Roseiflexus sp. RS-1: one gene and its partner. Each later gene encodes a partner of the first gene's protein in a complex. Links are inferred from orthologs where the notes say so. Each region holds a gene or a part of one and is shown on either strand. Other genes may lie near its edges. The genes, in order: tsaE and tsaD.

What was found.
Region 2: the proteins of tsaE (region 1) and tsaD are in contact, whole or in part, in a crystal structure (PDB 6N9A), measured with the Thermotoga maritima proteins. The link is inferred for Roseiflexus sp. RS-1 from one-to-one orthologs. Residues at the interface, in WP_004082108.1 of Thermotoga maritima: Leu37, Gly38, Lys46, Lys57, Val59, Lys60, Ser61, Thr63, Phe64, Thr65, Leu66, Met67, Val69, Pro71, Tyr82, Arg83, Leu84, Asp86, Asp88, Phe89, Asp93, Ile128, Asp130, Glu131, Arg134; in WP_004082750.1 of Thermotoga maritima: Cys10, Asp11, Arg49, His50, Leu82, Gly84, Gly135, Gly136, Glu154, Thr155, Leu156, Asp157, Asp158, Ser159, Glu162, Asp165, Lys166, Arg169, Leu170, Tyr175, Lys213, Thr214, Leu217, Tyr218, Gln221, Arg222, Asn324.

The regions. Positions count from the first base shown.
Region 1 is NC_009523.1:5,472,574-5,478,772, reverse strand. Bases 1,728-4,448 are described here. They hold tsaE (tRNA (adenosine(37)-N6)-threonylcarbamoyltransferase complex ATPase subunit type 1 TsaE), read right to left. Parts: upstream 3,489-4,448; coding sequence 2,967-3,488; downstream 1,728-2,966. Other genes in these bases: pgi (glucose-6-phosphate isomerase), read right to left, coding at 3,729-4,448; tsaB (tRNA (adenosine(37)-N6)-threonylcarbamoyltransferase complex dimerization subunit type 1 TsaB), read right to left, coding at 2,311-2,961; ROSERS_RS22455 (aldehyde ferredoxin oxidoreductase family protein), read right to left, coding at 1,728-2,246. Outside these bases: ROSERS_RS22460 (hypothetical protein), read right to left, coding at 1-369; more of ROSERS_RS22455, read right to left, coding at 456-1,727; more of pgi, read right to left, coding at 4,449-5,360; ROSERS_RS22435 (2-hydroxyacid dehydrogenase), read right to left, coding at 5,364-6,199. UniProt on the Escherichia coli protein: Required for the formation of a threonylcarbamoyl group on adenosine at position 37 (t(6)A37) in tRNAs that read codons beginning with adenine.
Region 2 is NC_009523.1:4,984,514-4,990,972, forward strand. What follows is about bases 1,187-4,167. They hold tsaD (tRNA (adenosine(37)-N6)-threonylcarbamoyltransferase complex transferase subunit TsaD), read right to left. Parts: upstream 3,245-4,167; coding sequence 2,129-3,244; downstream 1,187-2,128. Other genes in these bases: ROSERS_RS20505 (class I SAM-dependent methyltransferase), read right to left, coding at 1,231-1,968; ROSERS_RS20515 (metal-dependent transcriptional regulator), read left to right, coding at 3,332-4,045; ROSERS_RS20520 (Card1-like endonuclease domain-containing protein), read right to left, coding at 4,042-4,167. Outside these bases: protein translocase subunit SecD, read left to right, coding at 1-147; protein translocase subunit SecF, read left to right, coding at 161-1,135; more of ROSERS_RS20520, read right to left, coding at 4,168-5,202; ROSERS_RS20525 (hypothetical protein), read right to left, coding at 5,248-5,616; ROSERS_RS20530 (S8 family peptidase), read right to left, coding at 5,613-6,459.

The DNA of each region.
Region 1 (6,199 bases):
TGCGGCAATCAGGGCGCGTTGTGCCGGGAGCAGTGCGCGATAGTCAACAGCATCGAGGGGGCATGCATCAGACAGGAGTGGCTGGATCGTCAACGGATGCGCCTGCCCGTCGCTGCCGCGCGCCACAATGAAATAGTTGGGGATAGTATAGCGTTCTCCCAGGCATGCGGTGTAGCGTTCGGCGGTATCGCGCATCCACCGCGCCTGGCGGATCGCCGCGTCACGGGCGCCCCCCAGGTCGTGTTTGACTTTCACGACGTGGCGATGGTCATCGGTTTTGTACACCTCCGTCTCGTTGCCGCCTGCCAGCCGTTGCAGGACGTGGTCATCGTCGAGCGGCGCGAATACGTCATCAGCGTGCAGCGTCATCGTGTTGTACTCCGGTGTGTGTAGCGTGATCTTCCGCCGCTGAGACGCTCAGAATCGCGGATCGGTTGCAATGGAGCGGCGGGGGGTCAGTCGGGCAGGGTGATACCCAGTTCTGCCAGGCGCGCTGGTGAGGGCTGTCCCTGCTCATCCCACCCGTGGCGGCGATAGTACTCCGGCAGCATCTCTTCAAGCATGGGCAATTTCCCCGCCGCCGGTCCATCTTCGAGGGGTTCTTCCGTCCAGCGATGCGGTAGGGTGTCGCGCCCGGCGCCATATCGGATCGCCAGTGCGCGTTCGAGGGTCACGATCCGTTCGCCGATCTTCGCCACATCGACGCTGGTGAATGTTCTTCCCAGAGTTGCCGAGAGCAGTTCGTTGAGGTCGGCTGGCGCGATCTGATACGCCAGCAGCGCCAGGCGTCGGCACAACCCGGCGGCATCGACCGCCGCCGCGAAGCGTTCGTGCCAGATCAGGCGAGGCACTCTGCCCTGGATAGTATGCGGATTGTTGGGGTCGTTGGGGAGCCACACGGGTGGTTCGGCGAGGAGCGGCTCGTAGAACATTGCGTAGCGATAGTCGCCGCCGATTGGCGCTGTTGCATCGGCGAGAGCGATTTCCGGCACGGTGCGCGGATCGATCGCTGGCAGCGCCAGTTGCCGCGCCTGGGGGGCAAAAACGTTGCTGCCGTAGTAGACTTCCTGCATTTCGCCGACACCCAGCGACAGAATATCGCGCTTCTCCTGACGCTGCCCCAATCGGCGAATAGCGCCGACCACCGCATCGAGATCGCCCCACGTCAGATTGCCCACATTGCTCAAGCCCCGTTCGCGGCATTCCATCATGAATGCCAGCGCCGCGCTGGTTTCGGTCACATCGAGACCCAGGCGCAGGCAGAGATCGTTGACCAGGATAATGGCGTCGGGTGTGGTCAGACCGCAACTCCAGCCAAAACCAGCGAGCGCTTCGAGGTCGGGATAGGCGATTGGTTCGCCATTCTTGCGAATATAGGCGCTATGACAGGCGAGCGGGCATCCATCGCACCCGCGCGGCTCCCGCCGACCGCGCTGCGCCAGAGCGGTGCGACTGATTGCGCTCGCATGCGGCACGGTGTGCGCCTGACCGTTGCGCACACTGAATGCGCCCAACTCTTCGGCGCGCTGCGCGTAGTACAGACTGCCATACTGACGGAAGTCGGCAGCGACATCACTGGCGGCAATGCGTCTGGCAATACCTGCCAGGGCTGTGTCGAGCCGTTGCCGGTCGGCAACCGGGCAGGCGTTCGTGCCACGCACTGCAATAGCTTTCACGCGCTTGCGCGCCATCACCGCTCCTGCGCCCGCCGGTTCAACCGCAAAAGCGCCTTCGGCGACGATGGCGCTGTACGACACACCTGCTTCAGCAGCCGGACCGACGCACACAACAGCATACTCATCCCCAAGTTCTCTGCGCAGCGTCTGATTGGTCGCCTGGGTATCAAGCCCGATCAGATGCGTTGCCGGATGAATGTCCACCTGCGATCCATCGATCCGGATCCAGCACCAATCGGGGCTTTGCCCGTCCAGGATCAGCAGGTCGTGACCGGCGCGCCGGAGGTTTGCGCCCCATCGCCCGGACGCCCAACCATGCGAAATGGAATTGGTGATCGGTGAACGTGTTGTCACCGTGATGCCGCTGAAGGTCACGCCGGCAAGCGGTCCGGCGCTGAAGATGAGGAGGTTGGCAGGCGCCAGTGGACCGATCTTTGCGGGAACGCGTTGGGCAAGGAGCCAGGCAGCGGCGCCGCGCCCACCCAGGAAGTGGTGCTCAACATCGGCAGGCAACTGTTCTGTCATCACACGCTGATCGGTCAGTACAATCTGGAGTGCTTGCAGCGGCATGACATCTCCCTCCGTCCGCGCATTCAGGATCGAACATCTGCGTTCTATGACCTGGTGTGCTGGCTCAACCGACAGTTTTGGTCGGTTGTCCCAGATAGAGCGGTTCAAGCGTGGCAATGGCATCGCGCTCGCCGGCGGAGAGACGACGCCATGCAAGTTCTGCCAGATACGCCGGGCGGCGCGTATTCGCAGCCGGTGATGGAAACCGGGCGCGATCGTGCAGCAGGCGGCGCAGGGTTGTCTGTGTTTCAGCGTCGATATCGCCGCAGAAGAGCGTCGGTTCACTGACGGACGCGGCGAGTTCAGCCAGGGTCACGTTCTGTGGCGTCAGCGCGTCGTCGGCAAGCGTGGCCACTCTGCCGCGTCCCAGGTTGATGATCGGTGCGACGCGCAGAGGTGATGTGCGGTGCTGATATGCCAGCGCCTGTAATGTACCGATGCCGAGGAGCGGCAGATCGCGCGCCAGCGCGAACCCTTTGGCGACGCTCATTCCAACCCGCAATCCGCTCCAGCTCCCTGGTCCCAGCGCGACGGCAACCGCCCGAATATCGCTGCGCGCACAGCGGATGTGACGCAGCAGCAGATCGATCTGCGGCAGGAGTTGCGCCGTGTGGTCGCGTCCCGCGCGCCAGACGCACTCGCCGAGCACGCCACGCTCCCCATCATAGCAGGCGATACCGGCGTCGGCAGTTGAGGTGTCGATTGCAAGCAACATAGGTCTCAGTTGAACGCCGCTTTCTTCAGCGTATCGACCAGTTCTTCGTAGCGACGACCCCGCGGCGCGAAGCGCACCACGCGCTTGGTTTCACTCAGGTGACTGAGATGCACGTCGAGGCGCTCATCGGGAAGCAACGGCTCCGCGTGGTCTGCCCACTCGATCAGACACACGCCATCGCCATCGAGCAGTTCTTCCAGTCCGACGCCCTGCAACTCCGCCGGTCGCTCAATACGGTACAGATCGGCGTGATAAATCGGCAGATCGCCACGTTGTGCACTGGCGCGATACTGATTGATCAGGACGAAACTCGGGCTGTTGACCGTATCAGTCGATCCCAGACCAAGAACGATCCCCTTGACCAGATGCGTCTTTCCCGTCCCCAGGTCGCCACGCAACGCCACGACATCGCCGCGCTGCAACAGTTCCCCCAGGCGCTGCCCGACACGAATGGTCTGTGCAACGCTGTGTGACACAAAATCCAGAATGTGCGGCGAACGAACGGTATGGACGTTTCGTGTACTCATATCGCCCATTGTAGCACATGCCTGCGGTACCGGTATACCCGGACGCATGGTAAGTGTTCACATTTCTCCCCGGAGCGAGAGCATCTTGCTCTCGTAGACGCGACGAGGGCAGGACGCGCTCGCTCCCGGGCGCGTGTGTTATCCCAGGTGTGAACAGGTACGCGCCCGACGCCGGGGAAGTGAAGGCAGCGCCTTCGTCCGCCCGGCGCCTGGCGCCTATCGCATCGCCTCCCAACCGTGCTATGAGACCCGCCCGCGCAGGGTGCGGTAGCGCCGGATGAGCGCATTTGTTGAACTGTCGTGTGCCAGGTGTGGGGCGGACTCACTCATCAACTCAGGGACAATGCGCCCTGCCAGCGCCTTCCCCAACTCGACGCCCCACTGGTCGAATGGATTGATGTCCCAGATTGCACCCTGGGTGAACACGCTATGTTCATACAGGGCGACCAGCGCGCCGAGTGTTGCTGGCGTCAACCGTTCCGCCAGGAGCGTGTTCGATGGACGATTACCGGCGAAGGTTCGGTGCGGCGCCAGCCACTCCGGCGTTCCTTCCGCCAGCGTCTCCTCCGTTGTTTTGCCGAACGCCAGCGCCTCAGCCTGCGCAAACATATTCGCCATCAGCAGATCATGATGGTTGCCGAGCGGATTGAGCGGTTCGGCAAAACCGATGAAATCGCACAGCGCCAGGCGTGTGCCCTGGTGGAGCAACTGATAGAACGAGTGCTGACCATTCGTTCCCGGCTCGCCCCAATAGATCATTCCCGTCTGATACGAGACCGGCGCGCCGGACAATGTCACCGATTTGCCGTTGCTTTCCATCGTCAGTTGCTGGAGGTATGCCGGAAAACGTTTCAGGTAATTGTCGTAGGGAAGAATCGCCACCGTCTCGATGCCGAAGAAATTGGCATACCAGATAGTCAGCAGTCCATGGATCACCGGCAGGTTACGGTCGAACGGCGCCGTGCGGAAGTGCTCGTCCATCGCGTGGAAGCCGGCGAGCAGTTCGTGGAACCGTTCAGGACCGAGCGCGATCATGGTTGACAGCCCGATTGCCGATGTCATTGAGTACCGTCCGCCAACCCAATCCCAGAAGCCGAACATATTCGCCGTGTCGATGCCGAACTTCGCCACCTCGGCGGCATTAGTCGAAACGGCGACGAAATGACGTGCAACCGCAGCCTCGTCGCCGAGCGCCGCCAGCGCCCAGGCGCGCGCAGTGCGCGCGTTGGTCATTGTCTCCAGTGTGGTGAACGTTTTCGACGCCACAATGAACAGGGTTTCCGCCGGATCGAGATCACGGGTCGCCTCGGCAAAATCGCTCCCATCGACGTTCGACACAAAGCGAACGGTCAGATTGCGGTCACTGTAGTACCGCAACGCCTCATACGCCATCACAGGTCCCAGGTCGGATCCGCCGATGCCGATATTGACAATGTTGCGGATCGGTTTGCCGGTGAACCCGGTCCACCTGCCGCTGCGCACCTGTTCGGCGAACGCAGCCATGCGATCAAGCACTGCATGCACTTCAGGGACTACATTTGCGCCATCCACCAGAATAACAGCGCCGCGCGGCGCGCGGAGCGCCACGTGAAGAACGGCGCGGTTCTCGGTGGCGTTGATCCGTTCGCCACGGAACATTGCATCGATTCTGGCGCGCAGATCACATGCCTCCGCCAGCGCGATCAGCAGGCGCAGCGTCTCGTCGGTGATCCGGTTTTTCGCATAGTCGAAGAAAAGTCCAGCGGCTTCGGCGGTCAGGCGCTCGCCGCGACCAGGGTCTTCAGCAAACAACTGGCGCAGATGCACGTTACATATCGCGTGATAGTGCGTCTCGAGCGCGCGCCATTCAGGGCGGTGCGTCAGAACCGTCATGCACTACCTCCTTGGTCGCAGGATATTCTCATTTTCACGCCCTTCCTCGAAGTCGGTAATGTTGCGGATGGTCGTCTCTGCGATTGTCGTCATCGCCTCGCGGGTAAAGAACGCCTGGTGACCGGTGACGAGCACGTTGGGGAACGTCATCAGACGAGCCAGAGTATCATCGGTAATCACCCTGTCCGAAAGGTCGTGGAAGAAAACCCCTTCTTCCTCCTCGTACACATCGAGACCGACACCAGCGATCCGTCCAGCGCGCAGTGTTTCGATCAGTGCATCGGTATCGATGAGACCGCCGCGGCTGGTGTTGATCAGGAATGCATCCGGCTTCATCAGCGCCAGCGTCTCACGATTGATCAGGTGGTACGTTTCCGGCAGCAGCGGCACATGCAGACTGACGATATCCGATGAACGCAGCAGTTCTTCAAGCGTCACATAGCGCATTCCCAGCGCCAGGCAATCCGGATTCTGGGAGACATCGTAACCGAGCAGCGAACACCCGAAGCCGTGCATAATGCGCGCGAAGACTGCCCCGATCTTGCCGGTGCCAACGACGCCAACCACCGAGCCGTGGATGTCGCGTCCGAGGAGACCGGCAAGGCGAAAGTTGAACTCGCGGGTGCGGTTGTAGGCGCGGTGGATGCGCCGGTTGAGCGTTTGCAGCAGACCGACGGCGAACTCCGCTACCGAGTAGGGAGAGTAATAACTGACCCGCATTGCGGTGATACCATGCTGTTCGGCTGCCGCCAGATCGATGTTGTTGTAGCCGGTGGAGCGCTGCGCGATCAGGCGAACGCCGTTGGCTGCCAGCCGTTCGATGACTTCCGCCGTCGCCT
Region 2 (6,459 bases), 490 kb from region 1 along the record:
CTTGGCATTTTGCTGAGCCTGTTTACAGCGATGGTCGTTACGCGCACATTCCTGCATGTGATCAACCCATTGCCGTTTGCGCAGAACCCCTGGCTGTACGAACTGAGGGATGCGCCGGGGATGCGTCACGCGCGCGAGGCGGCATAATCAAGAGAAACGTATGGATAAACTCGTCAAACTCCGCTACTGGTGGTTTGCGCTCTCGCTGGTGATTATTATTCCTGGATTGGTGTCGCTGGCGATCTTCGGGTTGCGCCTGGGCATCGATTTCAGTGGAGGCGCGTTATGGGATATCCAGTTCGTCGAACGCGCGCCGGGTCAACTCGATACTGAGCGGATTCGCGCCATCTTTGCAGCGCAAGGGTTCGAGGGCGCCCTGGTGCAGTTGACCGAGTCGCAGGTTGATGGGCGTACGGTCGCCAGCGCTGTGGTGCGCACCCGTTCGCTGAGCGAAACCGATCCGGAAACGCAGCGGCAGCGCGTGCTCAGTGCGCTCAGCGCAGAGTATGGGACGGTCAATCAGCAGGCGCTGCAATCTGTCGGTGCTACGGTGAGCGCCGAATCGACCCGCAGTGCAGTGATTGCGGTGATCGCAGCGTGTGTGGCGATTCTGGTCTATCTGACGCTGGCTTTCCGCCGCGCGCCGCATCCGGTGCGTTATGGCATCTGCGCCATCCTGGCGATGATCCACGATGTGCTGCTGGTGCTGGGTGTTGCGTCGATCCTGGGGGTGGTGATCGGCATGGAGGTGGATGCGCTGTTTCTGACGGCGCTCCTGACGGTGATCAGTTTCTCGGTGCACGACACGATCGTGGTGTTTGACCGCATCCGCGAGAATCTGGTAAATCGCCGCCCAACCGAAACCTTCGACGATATTGTCAATCACAGTATTGTTCAAACACTGCCGCGTTCGGTCAATACGCAGTTGACGACATTCTTTACACTGATGGCGCTGATCCTCTTTGGTGGCGAGTCGATCCGCAATCTGGTGCTGATCCTGCTGATCGGGCTGGTCAGTGGCACCTACTCGTCGATCTTCAACGCGGCGCAGTTGCTTGTGGTGTGGGAGAACCGCGAGTGGAGCCGCTGGTTCCGCCGGAGCGCTCCGCCAGGCGCGGAAGCGCCAGCGGCGTAGCTGCTGTGCCGCTTCGCATTCCGGTTGATCTCTGCCCTCTCGCGGCGAACGATGCTGCGGGAGGGCGTTATTATCTGCGCAATGCTGGTTGCGCGCTACTTTGTTACATAGTATGTCTGCCACTGGTGGGGGGCGGATGGCGGTGAGTCCTTCTGGACGTGCAGAATGCGCGCTCCAGAGTCCTGCATACGCTCAAGAACGTATGTTTCAGGCAGGGCATGCACTTCGTGAGGATAGAGCTTGAGGCGATGGTACAGGATTGCGGGCGGGACGCCAACAGTGCGCAGCAGTGCGTAGGCTCGACGACGTGGCTGCAAACGGTACAACGGCTTGATCGTGTCCAGCGTGCTGAAGATCAGGAGACCATCTGGCTTCATTACCCGAACAAATTCGGCGATGTAGCGTAGCGCTCGTGCGCGATTCCGGACATGCTGGAGCACGCCCCAGCAATAGACCATATCGCAACTGTTTGATGCGATGGGAAGCGTATCACTGGCGCTGACGATAAAATCGGCGCATGTGAGCGTCGCGTGAATCTGGCGGGCTTTGACAATCAGGCTTTCCGAGATGTCCAGACCGACATAGTGTTCGAATCGCCTGCGGAACGCTGCGGCGAGCCGACCGACGCCGCAGCCGAAATCGAGCACCGTTGACCAGTGCGATGGTCGATCCCAGTGCTCAATCTGCTGCATGACCTGAGCAACCTGCTCCTCTCCTGTCTGGAGAAAGGCTTCAACATCCCATCCGCCGAACCGGTTTGTGCCGGTCATGCCCCAGAACGGATCAACCTGACCGAGATCTTCCCATTGACGCTTGTTCGTTTGCAGGCTCATATATTGCTCTTTTGAAACGGGCTGGCAACGCGATCTGGATCTTTCGCCAGGCAATGTACACCCAAAGATATACATTGCATAAGGGGAAAGCATCCCTGGCAGTATGGGAAGCAGTTCCTCTGATGACGACTGTCAGTCGGGGAGAGATGGCGCGAGGTATCTACCCATCCAGGGCAAGGTTCGGCTGGACATCCAGGTCCCATCCGTGCTGAATGCCGGCATCGAAGCGATAGAAGGCGGCAGCGCCGATCATCGCAGCATTATCGGTACACAGGGCGACCGGTGGGACGCGCACAGGAACCGGGGCGCGCCGGTTGAGTTCCTCGCGCAGGCGAAGATTTGCCGCCACGCCCCCGGCCAGCAGAATCTCGGCAGCGCCGAATGCGCGCGCTGCTTCGACCGTCTTCGTGACCAGCACATCGACGACGGACTCCTGGAAGGCGCGGGCAAGACGCGCCACGACTGTTGGCGGCAGGTGGGGCGTAGCGGTCGCTTCAGGCGGCGTGCTGGGGGCGCCGACGCCGCGTTTGCCAGCGCTCTTCCCCGTGCCGGGTTGCAACGCTGCTTCACGCGCCTGATAGTCGCGGATCTGATGGAGGACCGCCGTCTTCAGCCCACTGAACGAAAAATCGTAACTGTCGCGCAACCAGGCGCGCGGCAGCACCACCCCGCCCGGTGCGCCTTCCGCCGCACGCTGAATGGCAGGTCCGCCAGGAAAGCCAAGCCCCAGCAAACGCGCAACTTTGTCGAACGCCTCGCCAGCAGCATCATCGCGCGTCTGTCCGAGCAACCGGTAGCGTCCGTGCCCTTCGAGCAGCGCCAGCAGCGTATGCCCGCCGCTGACCACCAGCGCAACGACGGGGAATTGCGGCGCTGGCGCTTCTGGTTGTGCATCGGTCAACAACCAGTTTGCGTAGATGTGCGCCTCGATATGGTTGACTCCGACAAACGGTAATTCGCGGATCCAGGCGATTGCCTTGGCGACATTCAGCCCGGTCATCAGCGCGCCTGCCAGCCCCGGTCCATACGTCGCCGCGACCGCATGGATGTCGTTCCATCCGCTGGGCAGCGGGCGTAACGCTTCGTGCAGCACAGCATCAATCGTCAGGATGTGCTGGCGTGACGCGACTTCAGGGACGATGCCGCCGTAGCGCCGATGCTCATCGATCTGCGATGCCACGACATTGGAGATGATCGTGCGCCCGCCGCGAATAACCGCCGCTGCCGTCTCGTCGCAGGACGTCTCGATTGCCAGAATGGTGACTTGCCTGTTCATAGCGCGTATTGTACCATTTCCTTGACGCGCTCGTTGCCGGGCGGGTATAATGTCAATGGTTTTAGGTCTACCTAAATTATCTGAACCATGCCACTTTCAGAGCACACCGAGTCCGTCCAGGACTACCTGAAAACCATCTTTGACATCCAGCGCGAGCAGGGGCGGGTTTCCACCACGGTGCTTGCCGAGCGTTTGAGGAATTCGCCGGCTTCGGTCACCGGTATGCTCAAAAAACTCGCTTCACTCAACCTGATCGACTACGAACCCTACCAGGGAGCGGTGCTGACGCCAGCCGGCGAGAAGATCGCGCTGGAAGTCATCCGCCACCACCGCCTGATCGAGCGTTACCTGGCGGAGGCGCTGGGTGTCCCGTGGGACCGGGTGCACGATGAGGCGGAAAAGTGGGAACATGTGTTGTCAGAAGACCTGGAGGACCGGATCGATGCAGTGCTTGGCTACCCGACGACCGATCCGCACGGGGCGCCGATCCCGACGCGCGACGGCGCGCTGCCGCCGCCACATGCCACCCGCCTGAGCGATCTGCAAACCGGCCAGTCGGCAACGGTTGCCGAAGTGAGCGACCACGACCCGGCGATGCTGCGCTATTTCGCCGAGTTGGGGCTGCGCCCCGGTGTTGATGTGACCGTCGTCGCCGTTGCACCCTTCGGCGGCCCGCTGACCGTGCGGCTGGAAGATGTTGAGCATGCGCTGGGACGCGAGGTGGCGGGGTATATCGCCGTGTGTGATGTGACGCAGGCTGAGGCGGGGGAGGAAGCGGACAGGGCAGGTCGTGTGACTTAACCTCGCGGAAATGTCGGCCTGGTCGCCTCGCGCGTCAAAATATCCGGCAACTGATTCAGTTGATCGCCTGTGACCACCACAATCTGGCGCGCCTGTGCCTGCGCACGGAAGGCAGCGAGCGCCTGTGCATCAGCTTTGTGCTGGCTGCGCGCTGTGATGAACAATGCGCCCACGAATGAGCCACCAATCATGCTGGTGATCGCGCGCAGTTGATCGAGATGCTCGGTGCGAAACGGTCGCGCCTCTGTCTTGCATTCGGCGATCAGGAGCGAGGCGGCATGGGTGGCCGCGAGATCGATCTGATTCATCGGCGAAAGCCCGCCCTGCGCAGGTATTTCGATGCCAGGACAACAGTCATCGAAGCAACCGGCGCGTTGCGCTGCATCCCAGGCGTAGATCTCCAGCCATGCGCCGTTGACGAAATCCCAGAATGCGCCATCTGCCTGAAGTATCTCGTGATGGTTCGAGTGCTGGTGTATGGCGGAGATGAAACCGGCAGCCTGCGCCTGTTCGCACCACTGAACCATTGTCGGCGTCAGGGAGAGCACTGCAAGACGGCGCGGTTGTGTGAATCTGGCGTCGGCGTTCGCACGGCGTAGTATCTCACGAAATTCAATCGCGTCATCAGGCGCCTGCGCCATCTGTCGTGCAAGTGCCACCCACGACACCGGTGGAGGTGGCGTCGGTTGAGCCGCACGATTGTATATCTGGAGATAGTTCTCCACCGAAAGCCGGTATGGATCGCCGTCCGGCGGTTGACCGGCCAGCGTCACAACGCGCCTTCCGGCTGTGTCGAAATACCAGACGCTGGCGTTGCGCATCCGTCCCACCTCATATGCGCCAATGCTCATGATCGTGGTGGCGCAGGTGATATTGCACACCCAACGGACATCGGGAAAGCGATCCATCGCCGCAGCGCATTGCTCGCGAATATCGTTCAGATCGAACGCATCGACGGTGTGCGGGTCAAGCACCCGTGGACTGAGTTGCTCAAGGACGCGCCTGACCTTCTCCCATGCTTCGCCTGGACGCATCGCCTCGCGTGAAGCAATCGGCGCAATAATGTCGGGGCGCAGGAACTGGGCGCTGAGCACATTTGGCGTCTGCCTGCCGCCGATCAAGATCAGTAAGGCGACGGGTATTTTGACGGATGCCATACCCTGGCTCTCCTTACCCGGCAAGCGCAGCATTGTGTGTCTGTCTCACTCCGCCGCTTCCGGTCGTGGCAGATCGGTGGTGATGTCGCCATCTTCGGCGACCTGGACAACGCCGGGCGCCTGGGAGAGTTCGTCGAGGGCGTGTCGGGTGGCGACAACAAAGAGCGTGTTGAATGCGGTCGGCTCGCTCACCTGGAGCACTTCTTCACTGAGACCGTGCTCGTCGATCCAGTTCAGGAGTTGGGTGCGCATCTGCCCGTTATGTTCCCGCAACCGGCGATATTTCTCTGCGCGATTGCAATGCGCCAGCGCTTTGGCATCCGGGCGCTCGATGGTCACAACCGAACGGACGAGGCGCTTCAGTCGATTCTTCAGTTCCGGCTCAGACTTCTTGTTATTCTGTTGCTCACTCATACAACAAACCTCGCCAGCCCGGCGCCGACCCGTTCGGCGGGCGCCGATAACGGCAGCGCCGTTTCCAGCAATCGCTGACGCAGCGCCGCTCCCTGCAATCCGGGATTTGCCGAAGCAATCAGCGCTGCGATGCCCGCCACGTATGGCGCTGCCATGCTCGTGCCGCTCATCCTGGCGTATAGACTGCGACGTTGAAGATCTCGTTCCAGGCTCGACAGAATGTTGACGCCAAAACCGACAATATCCGGCTTGTGGCGTCCGTCGGGCGTCTGCCCGCTGCTGCTGCCGGGCCAGGGGTTGAGATCGAAATCGACTGCGCCGACCCCCAGCGCTTCGGCATACGATCCGGGTGCGCGAATGACGCCGGGACCGTCGTTGCCAATGGCGACGATCGGCAGCACGTCGAAATCCTCCACCAGCGTGCGCAGCAACAGTCGCATCCCATCGGTCACCGTTTTGAACGCCGGTGCGCTGATCCATTCCGGGCGGAAACCGAGCGACATGCTGATGATCATCGGTTTGTGCTGGTTTTCCGCCAGACTGAAATGGGACAGCATCCAGTCCAGCGCGACGACGATCCGTTCCAGACTGGTTTTGACCGTCTCGCTTTCGATCACCGCCGCTGCCAGCAGTTCGACACCCGGCGCGACGCCGACGTTGCGCCCGGCGATAATGCCGCACACGTGGGTGCCGTGACCATGGGTGTCGAACCCGTTGACTGCGCGCATACTTTCGGGCGTTGGCACGAATGGCACATACCGGAACTCGATCCGTTTCCCGGCAAACTCGTTGTGGTCGGCGTCACAACCGGTATCGAGTATGCCGACAATCACCTGTTCGCCG